3 regions of the Brevibacillus sp. MCWH genome follow, and region 3 is predicted to be linked to each of the others. Evidence: riboswitches for the same ligand, from Rfam matches in the RefSeq annotation. Region 3 holds a riboswitch; each other region holds the start of a gene.

Region 1 (4,773 bases), on a different contig from region 3:
CGACGGCGAGCGGCGCGCAGGTCGCCCTGTCGTCTGTCGCCGAGATCGTCAAAAAGGACGTGCCGCAGCTGATCAAACGCTCCAATCAGTCGCGGGAAGTGACGATCAGCAGCGATATCGTCGGACGCGACTTGAACTCGGTTTCCAATGACGTGATGGCCAAGCTGAACGCCCTGTCACTGCCGGACGGCTACACGCTGGAATTCGGCGGTCAGAGCAAGGAGATGGCCGAGTCGTTCGGCAGCCTGGGACTGGCGATCATTCTGTCGATCGTGCTGGTCTACATGGTGATGGCCAGCCAGTTTGAATCCCTGTTTACACCGTTTGTCATCATGTTCTCCATCCCGCCGACGTTCATCGGCGTGGTCGTGGGCCTGCTTACGACCGGCTATCCGCTGAGCGTTCCGGCGCTGATCGGGTACATCCTGCTCATCGGGATTGTCGTCAACAACGCGATCGTCTTGATCGACTACGTCAACCAACAGCGCAAACGGGGCGTGGAGCGGAACGAGGCCATCCTCCAGGCGGGTCCGATCCGTCTGCGTCCGATTCTGATGACGTCACTTGCGACGATTCTGGCAATCATGCCGCTTGCCTTTGGCGGCGGGGAAGGGAACGAATCGATGGCGCCCATGGCTGTCGTCGTCATCTTCGGTCTCAGTTTCTCCACACTGATTACGCTTGTGCTGATTCCGGTCGTCTACACCTGGTTTGACGATCTGGGGCAAAAGTGGCGCAATCGCAAAGAAAAACGCAAGCAGAAAAAAGCGGCCGGCCAGGAAATGCCGACGTTGGGATAGGAGGCTACACGGTATGAAGATGAACAAGGGAAGTCTTGGGCTGCTGCTGGCCTTGGCAGTTGCCCTGGCAGGTTGTACGGCTCCGGATGCGGCCACGCAGCAGACGCAAACGGATAACAAGCCGGTGCCGGTACAGGTCGATACAGTGAAAAAGGGAAGCGTGTCGACGCGCGCGGGGGTAACCGGGAAACTGGCCCCCAACAAGGAAGTCACCTTGGCTCCAAAAGTGGGCGGCAAGATTGTGCAGCTGAACGTAAAACTGGGGCAGTATGTCAAACAGGGACAGGTGCTTTTCAGCCTGGAGAAAACGGATCTGGAGAATGCAGTGCAGCAGGCGCAGGCGGCGTACGATCTCGCCGTAGCCAACCTGAAGCAGAGTAATGCCGCCTCCGACCAGGGGCTGCAGCAGGCGAAAAACGGTCTGGTGCAGGCCGAGCAGGCGCTGCGGGACGCGGAACGCGACTACCAGCGCATGTCTGACCTGTTCAAACAGGGAGCGGTGTCTCCGCAGCAATTGGAACAGGCACAGGCGGCCCTCACCAATGCGAAGACGGCGTATGCCAACGCCAAGGAAGCGCTGGAGATGGCTGAAAAGCAGACGGGAGTGGCCGTCACTCAGGCATCCGTGGAACAGGCCCGCATCTCGCTGCAAAACGCGCGTGAACAGTTGGCCAACGCGACGGTGACCGCCCCGATCTCCGGCTTCGTCTCCGCCGTCAACGGTCAGGTAGGGGAAATGGCTTCGCCGCAAGCGCCAGTGGTCACCATCGTGGATACCGATCCGCTGATCGTCAAGGCAAACCTCTCCGAAGAGGAAGTAACGTCAGTGAAAAAAGGGGACAAGGTGAAGATTCAAATCTCTGCCATCTCCAAGGAGCTGGACGGCACGGTGAGCGCGATCAGTCCCGTGATGGATCAGACGCTGCGCGCGTATCCGGTGGAAATTGCCCTGGCCAAGCAGGACGCTTCGCTGAAGGCGGACATGGTCGTCAGCATCCAGTTTGCGCATCAGCAAACCAACAGCATGCTGGTGGTGCCGCTCAAGGCCGTCTTTGACGAGAACGGCAAGCGGTTCGTCTACAAGCTGGAGGGAGACACGGCAAAAAAAGTGGAAGTGCAGACCGGGATCGAATCCAGCGATCTGGTGGAGGTAAAGGCAGGGCTGAAAGAAGGCGAGCAAATCGTCGTGCGCGGACAGACGCTGCTGAAAGACGGCGCCAAGGTAAACGTCCAGCCGACATCTTGACACTGTTCGCTTGCTCAAGTAGTATGAAAGAGATATCCAACCAGCACAGTCGGAATGCTGCGGCGGCCCTGCAGGGACGTCGCTGCGGGGGGCGACACGGTCGCTGACCCGCCGGATGCTGCTGGGATGGAACGAGACTGCAAACGAAACTGAATAGCACGCAATCACCTTATCAAGAGAGGCGGAGGGACTGGCCCGATGAAGCCCGGCAGCGGATCTGCCTGTGCAGATGCTGTGCCAATTCCAGCAGGAGCATTCCTGACAGATAAGAACGTGGAGATGTCGATCTGCCCCTTTTTCTGTACAGGAAAAGGGGCTTTTTGCTTAGCCGCCGACGTCTGCACGATTTACCCAAGGGAAAGGAACGAGAGACTGATGCGCATCCAACCGTCCGCCATGATTGACCGTCTGCCGACGCAGTTTTTTGCCTCGCTGGTGGCGAAAGTGAACAAGGCCATCGCCGCCGGCCATGACGTAATCAACTTGGGGCAGGGCAACCCCGATCTGCCGACGCCGCCGCACATTGTCGAGGAACTGCAGGAACATGCTGCCCGTCCGGTTCACCACAAGTACCCGCCGTTCAGCGGTCGTGTGGAACTGAAACGGGCTGTCGCCCACTGGTACAAGCAGGAGTTTGACGTCGATCTGGACCCGGAAGAGGAAGTGGCCATCCTGTTCGGCAGCAAGACCGGACTGGTGGAAATCTGCCAGGTATTGCTCAATCCGGGCGATGTGGCTCTGGTGCCGGACCCCGGCTATCCCGATTACTGGTCGGGAGTGGCCATCGCCGACGGGCGGATGGTGATGATGCCGCTGCGCGCCGCGAACGGTTTCCTGCCGGACTACGGCGAGCTGGCCCGAGAGGATCTGGACAAAGCCAAGCTGATGTTCCTGAACTACCCCAACAACCCGACCGCGGTCAATGCGCCGTACGAATTTTTCGAAGAGACGGTCCGTTTCGCCCGCAAGCACGAAATCGTCGTCTGTCACGACTTCGCCTACGGAGCGATCAGCTTCGACGGCAAGAAGCCGGTCAGCTTCCTGCAGGTGCCGGGAGCCAAAGAAGTGGGCGTGGAATTTTACACGCTGTCCAAAACGTACAACATGGCCGGCTGGCGCGTCGGCGCGATGGTCGGCAACCGGGAACTGGTCCGGCTGATCAACCTGATCCAGGACCACTACTTCTGCAGCCTGTTCGGCGCCATCCAGATGGCGGCGGTCCGGGCGCTGACCGATTCCCAGCAGTGTGTCCGCGAGTTGGTGACCGTCTACGAAAGCCGGCGCAACGCGCTGTTTTCCAACCTGCACCGCATCGGCTGGGAGGCGGCACCGTCGCAGGGCTCGTTTTTCACCTGGCTGCCGGTGCCGAAAGGGTTTACCTCTGCCGAATTTGCCGACTTGCTGTTGGAAAAAGCCCATGTCGCTGTCGCACCGGGCGTAGGTTTCGGCCCCACCGGCGAAGGGTACGTGCGCGCAGCGCTTTTGGCCAGCGAAGAGCGGCTGGCGGAAGCAGTGGCGCGGATTGAGCGTTTGGGTATTTTCTCCCCGTGCAACTAGCAATATATCGTTCATGTGATTGAGAACTGACCGCCAGTGTGTTCGCAAAACGCCCTGGCGGTTTGATTTTTTGGGAAGCGAGGCGGAGGCGGGGCAGTGCCGCGTCCGGGATGGGCCCCGCCCAAAATAGGCGAGTGCCGCATAGTCCAAAACCGGGCGGGCGAATACTATAAAAAAGCGCGGCGGGCGCGATCACGAATGACGCGCCCATGCAAAAAAATCCATTCTCAGTAAAAATCATTCTCAGCATTGACAGATAATGATTTTCATTATACGATGGGTGTGGTAATGATAATTGATCTCAATGATCACGTTTGTTCGGCAGGAGGGTATCATGCGCTACCAGATCAACGGATATACGGACATGTATACGGTCATCTCCAATGAGCGCAAGATAGGCGGCGCCGTAGAAGCGGGTCTGATTCGCCTGCGGTCCGGCGAGGAGTTTGCCAACGCCGTGCTCACACGGTTGGAGATGTCCGGCGCACAGTTTTGCTCGCTCGGTTTTGTCACGGAGGAGGGCAAGCGGCTCATTGTCCATATCAATGACATCAGCATGATCGCCGACGCGGTGCACGTAAACGTGTGTGACCTGCGCAACGAGGTGATGCGCGCGGAGAAGATGGCGGAGCGGCTTAAGCGCTTGAAGCGGCTGTGCCAGTTGAACGAAGGAAGCTGCACGCCGACGTTCCGTGAAGAAGCGCTGTTGCTTGCTGAAGACATTGGCTTCGATGTGGCGCGCGAACACGTCGATCTGTCATTCCTGCCGCAGACGGAAAATGCCCGGGTGGTTCGCATCGCATAGGGAACCCGAACCCTGAACCCTGGCGCGCGATACAAACGAACACGATCCAGAGAATGAGACGGGAAGCGGTTTACGCTTCCTTTTTTGCTTGTCCAAGAGAACAATAGCCAAAACCTATTCCGTCTATAGCAAGCATAGATTGGACTTCTCCCGGCGTGAGTGATACAACAAGGATAAACTCAATCAAGGGGGAACGGAACATGGAGTACGCTTTTTCACAATCGGTTGGCGCACTGAGCTCCTCGGCCGTGCGGGAAATTCTGAAATTGACGCAGGGGACCCCGGTGCTGTCGCTGGCTGGCGGACTGCCGGCAGAGGAGTTTTTTCCGCTCGAAGAAATGAAGGCTGCATTTGACCGCGCGCTC
Region 2 (4,773 bases), on a different contig from region 3:
GTTTCATTCCGATACAGGGCGGCTGCCAGGTCGCGGGTGGCGTACAGGGTGGCACCGTCCGATTTTTTGATCAGGCACGGCGGCATGTCATACTCGTCCAGATTGACCACCAGGGCGCCCTCAGATTCGGTCAACAGCCCTTGTTCCTCCAGCATGGCGACGACGCGGTCCATCTTGTCGTTGTAGAACGCCTCGCCGTGGAACGAGTCAAATCGAACGCCCATGAGGTCGTAGATTTTCATGAATTCTTTCAGCGACTCGTCGCGGAACCACTGCCAGAGGCGGCGCGCTTCCTCGTCTCCGTCCTCCAGCTTTTTGAACCACTCGCGTCCCTGATCTTCCAGCGACGGGTCTTTTTCTGCCTCTTCGTGGAAGCGGACGTAGAGCTGGAGCAGCTCCTTGATCGGCTCGGCTTTTACTTTTTCTTCGTCACCCCACAGCTTGTAGGCGACGATCAGCTTGCCAAACTGCGTCCCCCAGTCGCCCAGGTGGTTGATGCGGATCGGACGGTAGCCGTGTTTTTCCAAGATGTTGGCGATCGCGTTGCCGATTACGGTGGAGCGCAGGTGGCCCATGGAGAACGGCTTGGCGATATTGGGGGAGGAGAGGTCAATCGGCACATTGCGCCCTTTACCGATGTCGCGGCTGCCGTATGCGCTGCCCTGCGTCAGGATCGTGCCGATTACGTCGCGGGCGACGCTTTGCTGATCGAGGAACAGGTTGAGGTACGGACCGACCGCCTTGACTTCGCGGATCGGCGTACCGCTAACCTCGCCGGCCAGTTCGGAGGCGATCAGCGGCGGCGCTTTGCGAAGCGCCTTGGCCAGTTGGAAGCAGGGGAAGGCGATATCCCCCATGCTGGGATTGGGTGGCGTTTCCAGCATGTCGTATACGGTTTCGGCGGTAAATTGGTCCGCGCCGAGGCGGGTGAGTGCTGCGGCAATGATGCTGGCCGCTTGATGCTTATAGCTCATCGAATTCTCCTTTCGGTCTGGAATCTAAAAAATAGAAAAACCTCTGCGTCTCATCAGGGAAGAGACGAGAGGTTGTACTCCCGCGGTGCCACTCTTGTTGCTCTCGCCTCCCGCACGGGAAAAGGCGAAAGCCGCTTTGCCTGCGGTAACGGGCAGACCCGGCGTGCCCTACGCAATCCGGCTGTCCGGACCTTCAGGACGCGTCTCCGAGGTGCGCTTCCCCGCGTCAGTTTGCACCGGGCTCCCACCGTCCCCGGCTCGCTTCTGCTTTCTGACGGAGTACTCTCCTCTTCAGCGACAACGATATTCTTCTAGCATTATAGCGGCATCTCCTGCGGGATGCAACTCACTCTTCCGGTTTTTTCAGCAAATCGTCCAAATCGTGGAACAGGTCCCGCGTCAGCCGTTCCTTGTCGTCGGCCGACTGCCACTGCCGCTTGTACTCGGCCAGCTTGGTGAGAAGCGATCGTTCTGCTTCGGCAGCTTCCTTAAGATCGTGGTTTTCACTGGGATCAAACGGCATCAGCCGCTCATCCGTCCCGCTGCGCAGATAGGGAGAGCGCCAGTGATCGGGAAAGCGATAGGGCTGGTCGCCAAACAGAATGCCCAGCACGTCGTCCGATTCCAGCGGGAGGAAGTGGTCGTATTCGTCCCGCCTGCCTCCTTCAAACAGGTTGACATGCGTAAATGAATAACGCAGGTAGTGCTGCCCCGTCGCTTGATTCTTGACGATTGAATATGTCTCAAAATCCGTGTGCTCCAACTCTTTCACCGTCTCCAGGCGAGAGAGGAATTCCTGTCGGTTACAGGGTACCAATTGATCCACAGTGGTTCGCTCCTTTGTACGGAATCGCTTTTCATCATAGCAAAAACGGACAGCGGCTGACAACGAACCAGCATCAGGCGCAAACGTCCCGCAGGGAACGGCAGGCGGACAGGGTTGTCCAGCGAAAAAAGAGCCTAGGTTTAGCTAGGCTCCTTGTTGATGTACGCACTCGTTTAGTTGCAGTCGTTCGAACACCCGACGATGACCAACAGGATAAACAGAACGAGCACAATTGCGAACGTGTCACCGAAAAAGCCGGAACCGCAGTAGGAAGTACTCATTGTTGTTTCCCCTCCTTTCCGTATGCTTTAGTCTATACACGAATGTGCCGGTTGTTGTGGGCGAATGACCAGCTCGCAAAAAATGGGCGGGGGCAGTCTGGAGAAAATAGACAAATTCTACATTGACGCGAGGAAAAGGGGGTGTTAAGATACATTCAAACATCGTTACCGTTTGACAAAACTGCATAACAGACAGTGACGACTCTTATCCAGAGAGGTTGAGGGACTGGCCCAATGAAGCCTCGGCAACCGGATTACCAGGTGCCAATTCCAGCAAAGCGTGTGCTTTGAAAGATAAGAGGATGGTCATGCGTGTATGTTTCGCGGACAAATCCTCTTCTTGTTGCACACAGAAGAGGATTTTTTATTGTACACGGACCAATGCGTGTGAGTTTGGAAGAAAAGGAGTTTGCCCCATGAAAATAAGTCTTCGTGAACAGCTTTACCGGAAAATTCTGATTCTGGACGGTGCGATGGGGACGATGCTGCAACAGGCCAGCCTGACTGCTGATGATTTTGGCGGTGATGCCTACGAAGGCTGTAACGAGCTGCTCAATCTCACCCGTCCTGACGTGATCCGCTCCATTCATGAAAAATACCTGGAGGCGGGTGCGGACATCGTGGAGACCAACACGTTTGGTGCCACCTCGATCGTCCTGGCCGAGTACGACGTGGCAGACAAAGATCTGGAGATCAACATCGCTGCAGCCCGGCTAGCACGGGAAGCGGCTGACGCCTATTCCACCCAGGAGTGGCCGCGTTACGTCGCCGGCTCGATGGGGCCGACGACCAAGACGCTGTCTCTGACGGGAGGCGTCACCTTTGAAGAGCTGGTGGAAGCGTACTACCGGCAGGCGAAAGGGCTGCTGATCGGCGGCGTGGACGCGCTGCTTTTGGAGACCTCGCAGGACACCTTAAACGTCAAGGCCGGCGGCATCGGCATTCGCCGGGCGTTCGCGGAGCTGGGCAGGGAAGTGCCGGTGATGATCTCCGGCACGATTGAGCCGATGGGCACGACCCTGGCCGGGCAAACCATCGAAGCGTTTTACGTCTCGTTGGAGCATCTGAAGCCGATTACCATTGGTCTGAACTGCGCCACCGGGCCGGAGTTCATGCGTGACCATCTGCGCACGCTGGCGAATTTGGCCCAGTGCGGGGTGAGCTGTTATCCCAACGCCGGCCTGCCGGATGAAAACGGCCATTACCACGAGACGCCGCACGGACTGGCTGCCAAGATGCGGGCGTTTGCCGAGCAGGGCTGGCTCAACGTCGCCGGAGGATGCTGCGGCACGACGCCGGAGCATATCCGCGCGCTGGCGGAAGCATTGAAGGACTGCAAGCCCCGTGTCCCGGCCGGACAGCCGGTCAGCGCCGTGTCGGGGATCGAGGTCGTCTACGCGGAAGCAGACAATCGGCCGCTGCTTGTCGGAGAGAGGAGCAACGTGATTGGGTCGAAAAAATTCCGCGACCTGATCGCGGCCGGGAAGTACGAGGAAGCGTCCGACATCGCCCGCGCCCAGGTAAAGCGGGGGGCACAGATCATTGACATCTGTCTCGCCGACCCGGACCGGGATGAGTACGGGGACATGGAGAAGTTCCTGCAGTTTGTCATCAAAAAAGTGAAAGCGCCGCTGATGATCGACTCCACCGACGTGCGCGTCATGGAACTTGGACTGCGGTACTCGCAGGGCAAGGCGATTCTCAACTCGATCAACCTGGAAGACGGGCTGGAGCGGTTTGAACAGGTGGCGCCGTTGATTCACAAGTACGGCGCGGCTGTCGTCGTCGGCACGATCGACGAGACCGGCATGGCAGTCACCCGGGAACGGAAGCTGGAAGTGGCCAAACGCGCCTACGATCTGCTGGTCAATCGATTCGGGGTCAACCCGCGCGACATCATTTTCGATCCGCTGGTCTTTCCGGTGGGCACCGGCGACGAGCAGTACATCGGCTCCGCCCGCGAGACGGTGGAAGGCCTCCGCCTGATCAAGGAGGCGATGCCGGAGTGCAAGACGATTCTCGGCATCAGCAACGTCTCGTTCGGGCTGCCGGCGGCCGGACGGGAGGTGCTGAACGCCGTCTTCCTTTACCATACGACTCTGGCCGGACTTGATTACGCCATCGTCAATACCGAGAAGCTGGAACGCTACGCCTCCATTCCGGAAGAGGAGCGGCGATTGGCAGAGGCGCTCCTGTTTGAGACCAACGACGAGACGCTGGCCGCCTTTACCGAGTTTTACCGGCAGAAGAAAAAGGAAGTACGCGTGGAAGCGTCGTCGCTCACGCTGGAAGAGCGTCTGGCCCGTTACGTGGTGGAAGGCTCCAAGGACGGGCTGATGGACGACCTGAAGCTGGCGCTGGAGAAATACACGCCGCTAGAAATCATCAACGGTCCGCTGATGGCCGGGATGGAAGAGGTAGGCCGGCTGTTCAACGACAACCAACTGATCGTCGCGGAAGTGCTGCAGAGCGCCGAAGTGATGAAGGCCTCCGTATCGTTCCTGGAACCTTACATGGAAAAGACGGAGACGGCCACCAAAGGGAAAATTTTGCTGGCGACGGTAAAAGGGGACGTGCATGACATCGGCAAGAACCTGGTGGAGATCATCCTCGCCAACAACGGGTACGAAGTGGTCAACCTGGGCATCAAGGTGCCGCCGGAGCAGCTGATTGCCGCCTGCCGTGAAGAGCA
Region 3 (4,773 bases):
CCGTGGTGCACGGTAAATGTAACGCTGTCCACGATCGTCTGCCGGTCGGAAACGGTCAGGTTTTCCACCTGCAGGAGGGGCCTGCCGTCCAGGCTCACCCGCTCACTCAACGGCTGCAGGTCACGGCCCACCATCAGCCGGGCCAGTTCGTCCACGCTGGTCTCCTGCCGGGAAACGGTCCCGGTCACCCGGCCGCCGCGCAGCACGGTGATTCGGTCGGCCACCTCCATCACTTCCTTGAGCTTGTGCGTGATCAGGATGACGCTCTTGCCGCTCTCCGCCAGGTGGCGAATCGTCTGCAGCAGTTCCTTTACCTCCAGCGGTGTCAGGACAGCGGTCGGCTCGTCCAGTACGATGATGTCCGCTCCCTGGTACAGCACCTTGAGAATTTCCACGCGCTGCTGCTCCCCGACCGAGCATTGCGATACACGGGCGGTCACGTCAATCGGGATGCGGTAGCGCTCACTGAGGGCCCGCACCGCCTCCACCGCATCCTTGCGCCGGAACAGGCCGGCACGCTGCGGTTCATAGCCGATGACGATGTTCTCCATTACGCTGAAATCGGGAAACAGCATGAAGTGCTGGTGCACCATCCCGATGCCGTGTCGGATCGCGTCGTCGGGGCCGCGAAAGACCACCGGACGGCCGTTTAGCACGATCTCCCCGGACGTCGGCTGTTCCATGCCGTACAGCATCCGCATCAACGTGGTTTTGCCGGCGCCGTTCTCCCCGACGATGGCGTGGACCTCGCCAGCCCCCAGCGTGAACGATACGTTGTCGTTGGCCGTAAAATCGCCGTATCTTTTCGTCATGTTGCGCATTTCCAGACGGTACGTCATCCCGCTCTTCCCTCCTTTTTCCTGTTGGTCCCATTCAACAGGAAACCGACTACCGCAGTAGTCGGTCGCCGTCTCGTTTACTGCTGCAGCGGATCAGGCACCTTGCGCGTACCCGCCACGATCTCATCCCTGATCGCTTTCACCTTGTTGATGACCTCCTCACCGATGAACGGATGCAGCGGCGTCTCGCTTTCGCGCGTGACGTAGGTGACGCCGACGCCGTCTTCCTTCAGGCCGTACGTCTGCACGCCCGGTTTCAAGCTGCCGTTTACAAACGCCTTTACCGTTTCATAGGCGGCCGTGTCGGTCCCTTTCAACTGGGACAGGACGATGTGTTCCGGATCGATGCCGGTGCGGTCGACGTCCTGGCCGGAGGTGTAGAAGCCCTTTTCCTTGGCTGCTTCAAACACGCCAAGGTCGCCGACAGCAGCAGCTCCGTAGACAAAGTCTGCTCCCTTGTTTGCCTGCAGCAGGGCCAGCTCCTTGGCTTTCGCCGGGTCATTAAAGCTGCCGACGTAGTTGACGAAGACCTCTGCGTTCGGATTGGTCGCCTTCAGTCCCTCCTGGAAGCCGACCGTCCACTTTTTCAAAAGCGGAATGTCCATCGCCGCGACGATCCCCACCTTGTTGGTCTTGGTCGCCAGGCCGGCAGCTGCTCCCATCAGATAGGAGGCTTCATGTTCGCGAAATACCACGCTGCTGACATTGGGCAAGTCCACGACAGTATCGATGATGGCAAACACGCGGTCCGGGTTTTCCGCCGCCACTTTTTTCAGCGCATCCTCCGATTCAAACGACGACGTAATGATCAAATCGTATTGCTCGGCCACGGCCGCGCGGATGTTCTCCTCGATGGCGAAATGGTCGGTCGACTCGATGGTTTTGACGTCGACACCAAATTCCTGCGCCGCTTTCTTGGCACCCTCGTCCATCTGCTGGAAAAACGGGTTGACCCCGATCTTCTCCGGCAAGATCAGCGCGACCCGCTTCTTCTCGCCGCCTTCATGGCCGCCGGCTTGTCCCTCCGGTGCACCGCCTCCCGCCGCACATCCGGCCAACAGTACGGCAAACGTCGTCAATGCCAACAGGTACTTTTTCATGCTGTTCTCTCCTATCTAGTAAAAAAGTTTTTTAACTCCCATACCGGTAATTTACGGGTTTTTTTCGAAAGTTTCAAGGCAAAACACGAATATTTTATTAAACATACACCATAAACGTTCGATATATTCCCCCTTTTCCCAGGAAGGCGCACCTGATGATGGTATGAAAAAAACTCTTCCTAGAGGAAGAGTTTGCCAAGTTGCGCCAACCTCTTCCTCATCTGTCAAAACCCGAGGGTTTTGCAGGAATTGGCACCTTTCTGTACCGGGGTACAGTGGTTGCCGGGCTTCATCGGGCCAGTCCCTCCGCCTCTCTTGATAAGGTAAGGTGAATCCGCTATCCAGTTGTAATGTCTCTAATTCTAGCAAAAGGTTCTCACATTGCAAATGATTTTTTTGTCATTTCAAAACATTATGTTTGTTGGTCTCGAAACGACTGCTGCAATCTGCGCGACAGCGCGTTCAGTTCGCCCAGTTCTTCCGTGATTTCCCGCACCTTTTGATGCTGATTTTCCGCCGTGGCAAACAGCTCTTCCAGATTGGCCACCGATTGTTCCGTCACAGCCGTAATCGTCGACATCTCGGCGGCCACTTCACCGGAGCGCAGCTTTACCCTGTCCATGCTGGAGCGCACGTGCTCGACGGCCTGCAGGAACGATTCCATTCCGGCCCGAACCGTCTCGATCGAGGTGACAGTCTGGACGGCCAGCTCCTGTCCCTTGGCCACCGACGATTCCCCGTTGCTCATGTGGCGCACGGCGTTTTCGCTCTCCTTGTGCAGCGACTGCAGGATTTCGGCAATCTCCTGGGTAGCGGTAGCGCTTTGTTCGGCCAGTTTTCGCACCTCGTCGGCCACCACGGCAAAGCCGCGTCCGTGTTCCCCGGCCCGGGCCGATTCGATCGCCGCGTTGAGCGCCAGCAGGTTGGTCTGGGTCGCAATCTGGTTGATCGTCTGCACGATCTCCTCCACCCGGTTGGCCTGCCGATTCAGCTCGCGGATGGTGGACGAGGCCACATTGACCGCCTGCACGATCTGCTCCATCTGATGCGACAGCTCGTTCATCATGCCGATGCTCTCGGTGAGGCGGCGGTTGTTCTGATCGGCCTCCGCCTTCATCGCGTTGGCCTGTTCGTTGACCGCCACGATCTCGTGGTCGATCGACTGGACTTCCTCCTCGATCTTCACCGTGGAGTTGGCCTGCGCCTCCATCCCCGTGGCCACTTCGCGGAACGCAACCATCATCTCGTCCGTATTCCGCTTGGTCGTCTCCGCGTGCTCATGCACGTGCTCCGACGTGCGGTCCAACTGTTCCGTCACCATGCGGATGTGGCCCAAAAGCTCCGCCAGCCGCTGTTCTTTTTCCTCTGCTTCCCGCCTCGCCGTCTCCGCTTTGTTCAGCGAGGCTTGTCCGGCCAGACACAGGTAGGTCAAGCCGACGATCATCAATGCGACAGACACGAGGTGCAGGATCAGATTCACTTCTGTCCGACCTTCATCGAACATGTCGTAGAAACCGGTGTAAAACCCGACAAATGTTGCCGCGATCTGGACAATCCCGGCGAAGACGACCAGCTTCCAGTCCAGATAGGCCGCGAGGAAGCCGAGCACGATAAAGGAAATAAACGCCGTCTCCGGATAAGACGTAAAGTGGTCGAATGCGATGGAGTAATACATAAAGCCGATCGCGACCAGGTAGCGAATCACGTAACTGCCTTTGCGGATGAAGTAGTACGGTGAAACAATCAGTGTCATCAGCAGGCCCAGTGATGTCAGCTTCCAGAAGTTCACGTCTTCCTGATACGCGATGATTCCGGCCAGCCACAGATGATTCCAGAGAATAAAAATCATGAAGCCCTCTTTGTTGGTCAAGGTGTTGCGGACCAACTGAAACATGGTCTGAAGCATAATTTCCTCCTTTACTGCTATGGTGAATACAACATTCTTTTGTCATTATATCCTGAAAAATCTTCCAAGTTCTATTGGGATCATGGAGAACATGTGAAAAAAGTTCTAACGCGCCCGTAGTTCCGCCGAATCAGAAACGCGGTTTGCCATGACCATTTGGCCCCTCTGACGAATAGGCTAAAGCAGGATCACATTTCTCAAGAAGGGAACGGGAACGCCATGGAAATGAATCAACTGCCGACCACCGTGCTGACCCGCACGATCAGCCGCCCGAACGTAACCATTTATTACCCGCAGGTGGCCGGTTTGGCCAATCGACAGGCCGAACAGAACATCAACCAAACCTTGTCGCGGTACGTGCAGGATTTGATCAACCAGCAGCATGAAAGCCAGGTGCCGGGAACGACGGAAATGCAGGGAAGCTACGAAATCAAAAACAATCAGCGAGGCATCTTCAGCGTCACCCTGAACAACTACGCCTACACGCCTCCGATGGCCCACGGCATGACCTATATGATGTCGCTCACAGCAGATGTGCAGACCGGGCAAGTCTTTTCCCTGCGGGACCTGTTCAAACCGGGCAGCGACTATGTCAAGGTGCTGTCAGACAACATCAAAACACAGATCGCCAATCGGCATATTCCCACCCTGGAGCCGTTCAAGGCGATCAGACCCGACCAGGATTTCTACGTGGCCGACAAGGCGCTCGTCATCTATTTTCAACTGTACGAGATCACGCCGTATTACGTGGGCTTCCCCATGTTTCCCATCTCGGTGTTCGACCTGGAGCCGATTATCAGCGAAACGGGGCCGCTCAGCATCATGGCGACCAACTCGTAGCGTGCGTGGCTTTTTCTCCGGGAAAACAACCAGGCTGCCGACGATGTCGACAGCCTGAATGATTGCCTGGCACCCGGGACCCGGGGCC

The links. A riboswitch is a leader RNA that binds a small molecule or an ion and turns the genes downstream of it on or off. The one in region 3 is predicted to bind S-adenosylmethionine.
Region 1: it holds a riboswitch for S-adenosylmethionine, as region 3 does, so the genes downstream of both, ETC00_RS17140 (pyridoxal phosphate-dependent aminotransferase) here and ETC00_RS00620 (BMP family lipoprotein) in region 3, are expected to answer to the same signal.
Region 2: it holds a riboswitch for S-adenosylmethionine, as region 3 does, so the genes downstream of both, metH (methionine synthase) here and ETC00_RS00620 (BMP family lipoprotein) in region 3, are expected to answer to the same signal.

What each region holds. Positions count from the first base shown of each region.
Region 1 is NZ_SDLF01000024.1:36,907-41,679, reverse strand. It holds gene ETC00_RS17150 (efflux RND transporter permease subunit) at 1-800, shown strand, start outside; gene ETC00_RS17145 (efflux RND transporter periplasmic adaptor subunit) at 814-2,046, shown strand; SAM riboswitch class I at 2,213-2,318, shown strand; gene ETC00_RS17140 (pyridoxal phosphate-dependent aminotransferase) at 2,422-3,603, shown strand; gene ETC00_RS17135 (hypothetical protein) at 3,938-4,408, shown strand; gene ETC00_RS17130 (aminotransferase-like domain-containing protein) at 4,609-4,773, shown strand, end outside.
Region 2 is NZ_SDLF01000013.1:76,171-80,943, forward strand. It holds gene argS (arginine--tRNA ligase) at 1-974, opposite strand, end outside; gene ETC00_RS13070 (hypothetical protein) at 1,321-1,800, opposite strand; gene ETC00_RS13075 (YjcZ family sporulation protein) at 1,974-2,081, opposite strand; SAM riboswitch class I at 2,284-2,382, shown strand; gene metH (methionine synthase) at 2,498-4,773, shown strand, end outside.
Region 3 is NZ_SDLF01000001.1:130,111-134,883, reverse strand. It holds gene ETC00_RS00625 (ABC transporter ATP-binding protein) at 1-839, opposite strand, end outside; gene ETC00_RS00620 (BMP family lipoprotein) at 917-1,939, opposite strand; SAM riboswitch class I at 2,154-2,264, opposite strand; gene ETC00_RS00615 (methyl-accepting chemotaxis protein) at 2,352-3,833, opposite strand; gene ETC00_RS00610 (DUF3298 and DUF4163 domain-containing protein) at 4,065-4,685, shown strand.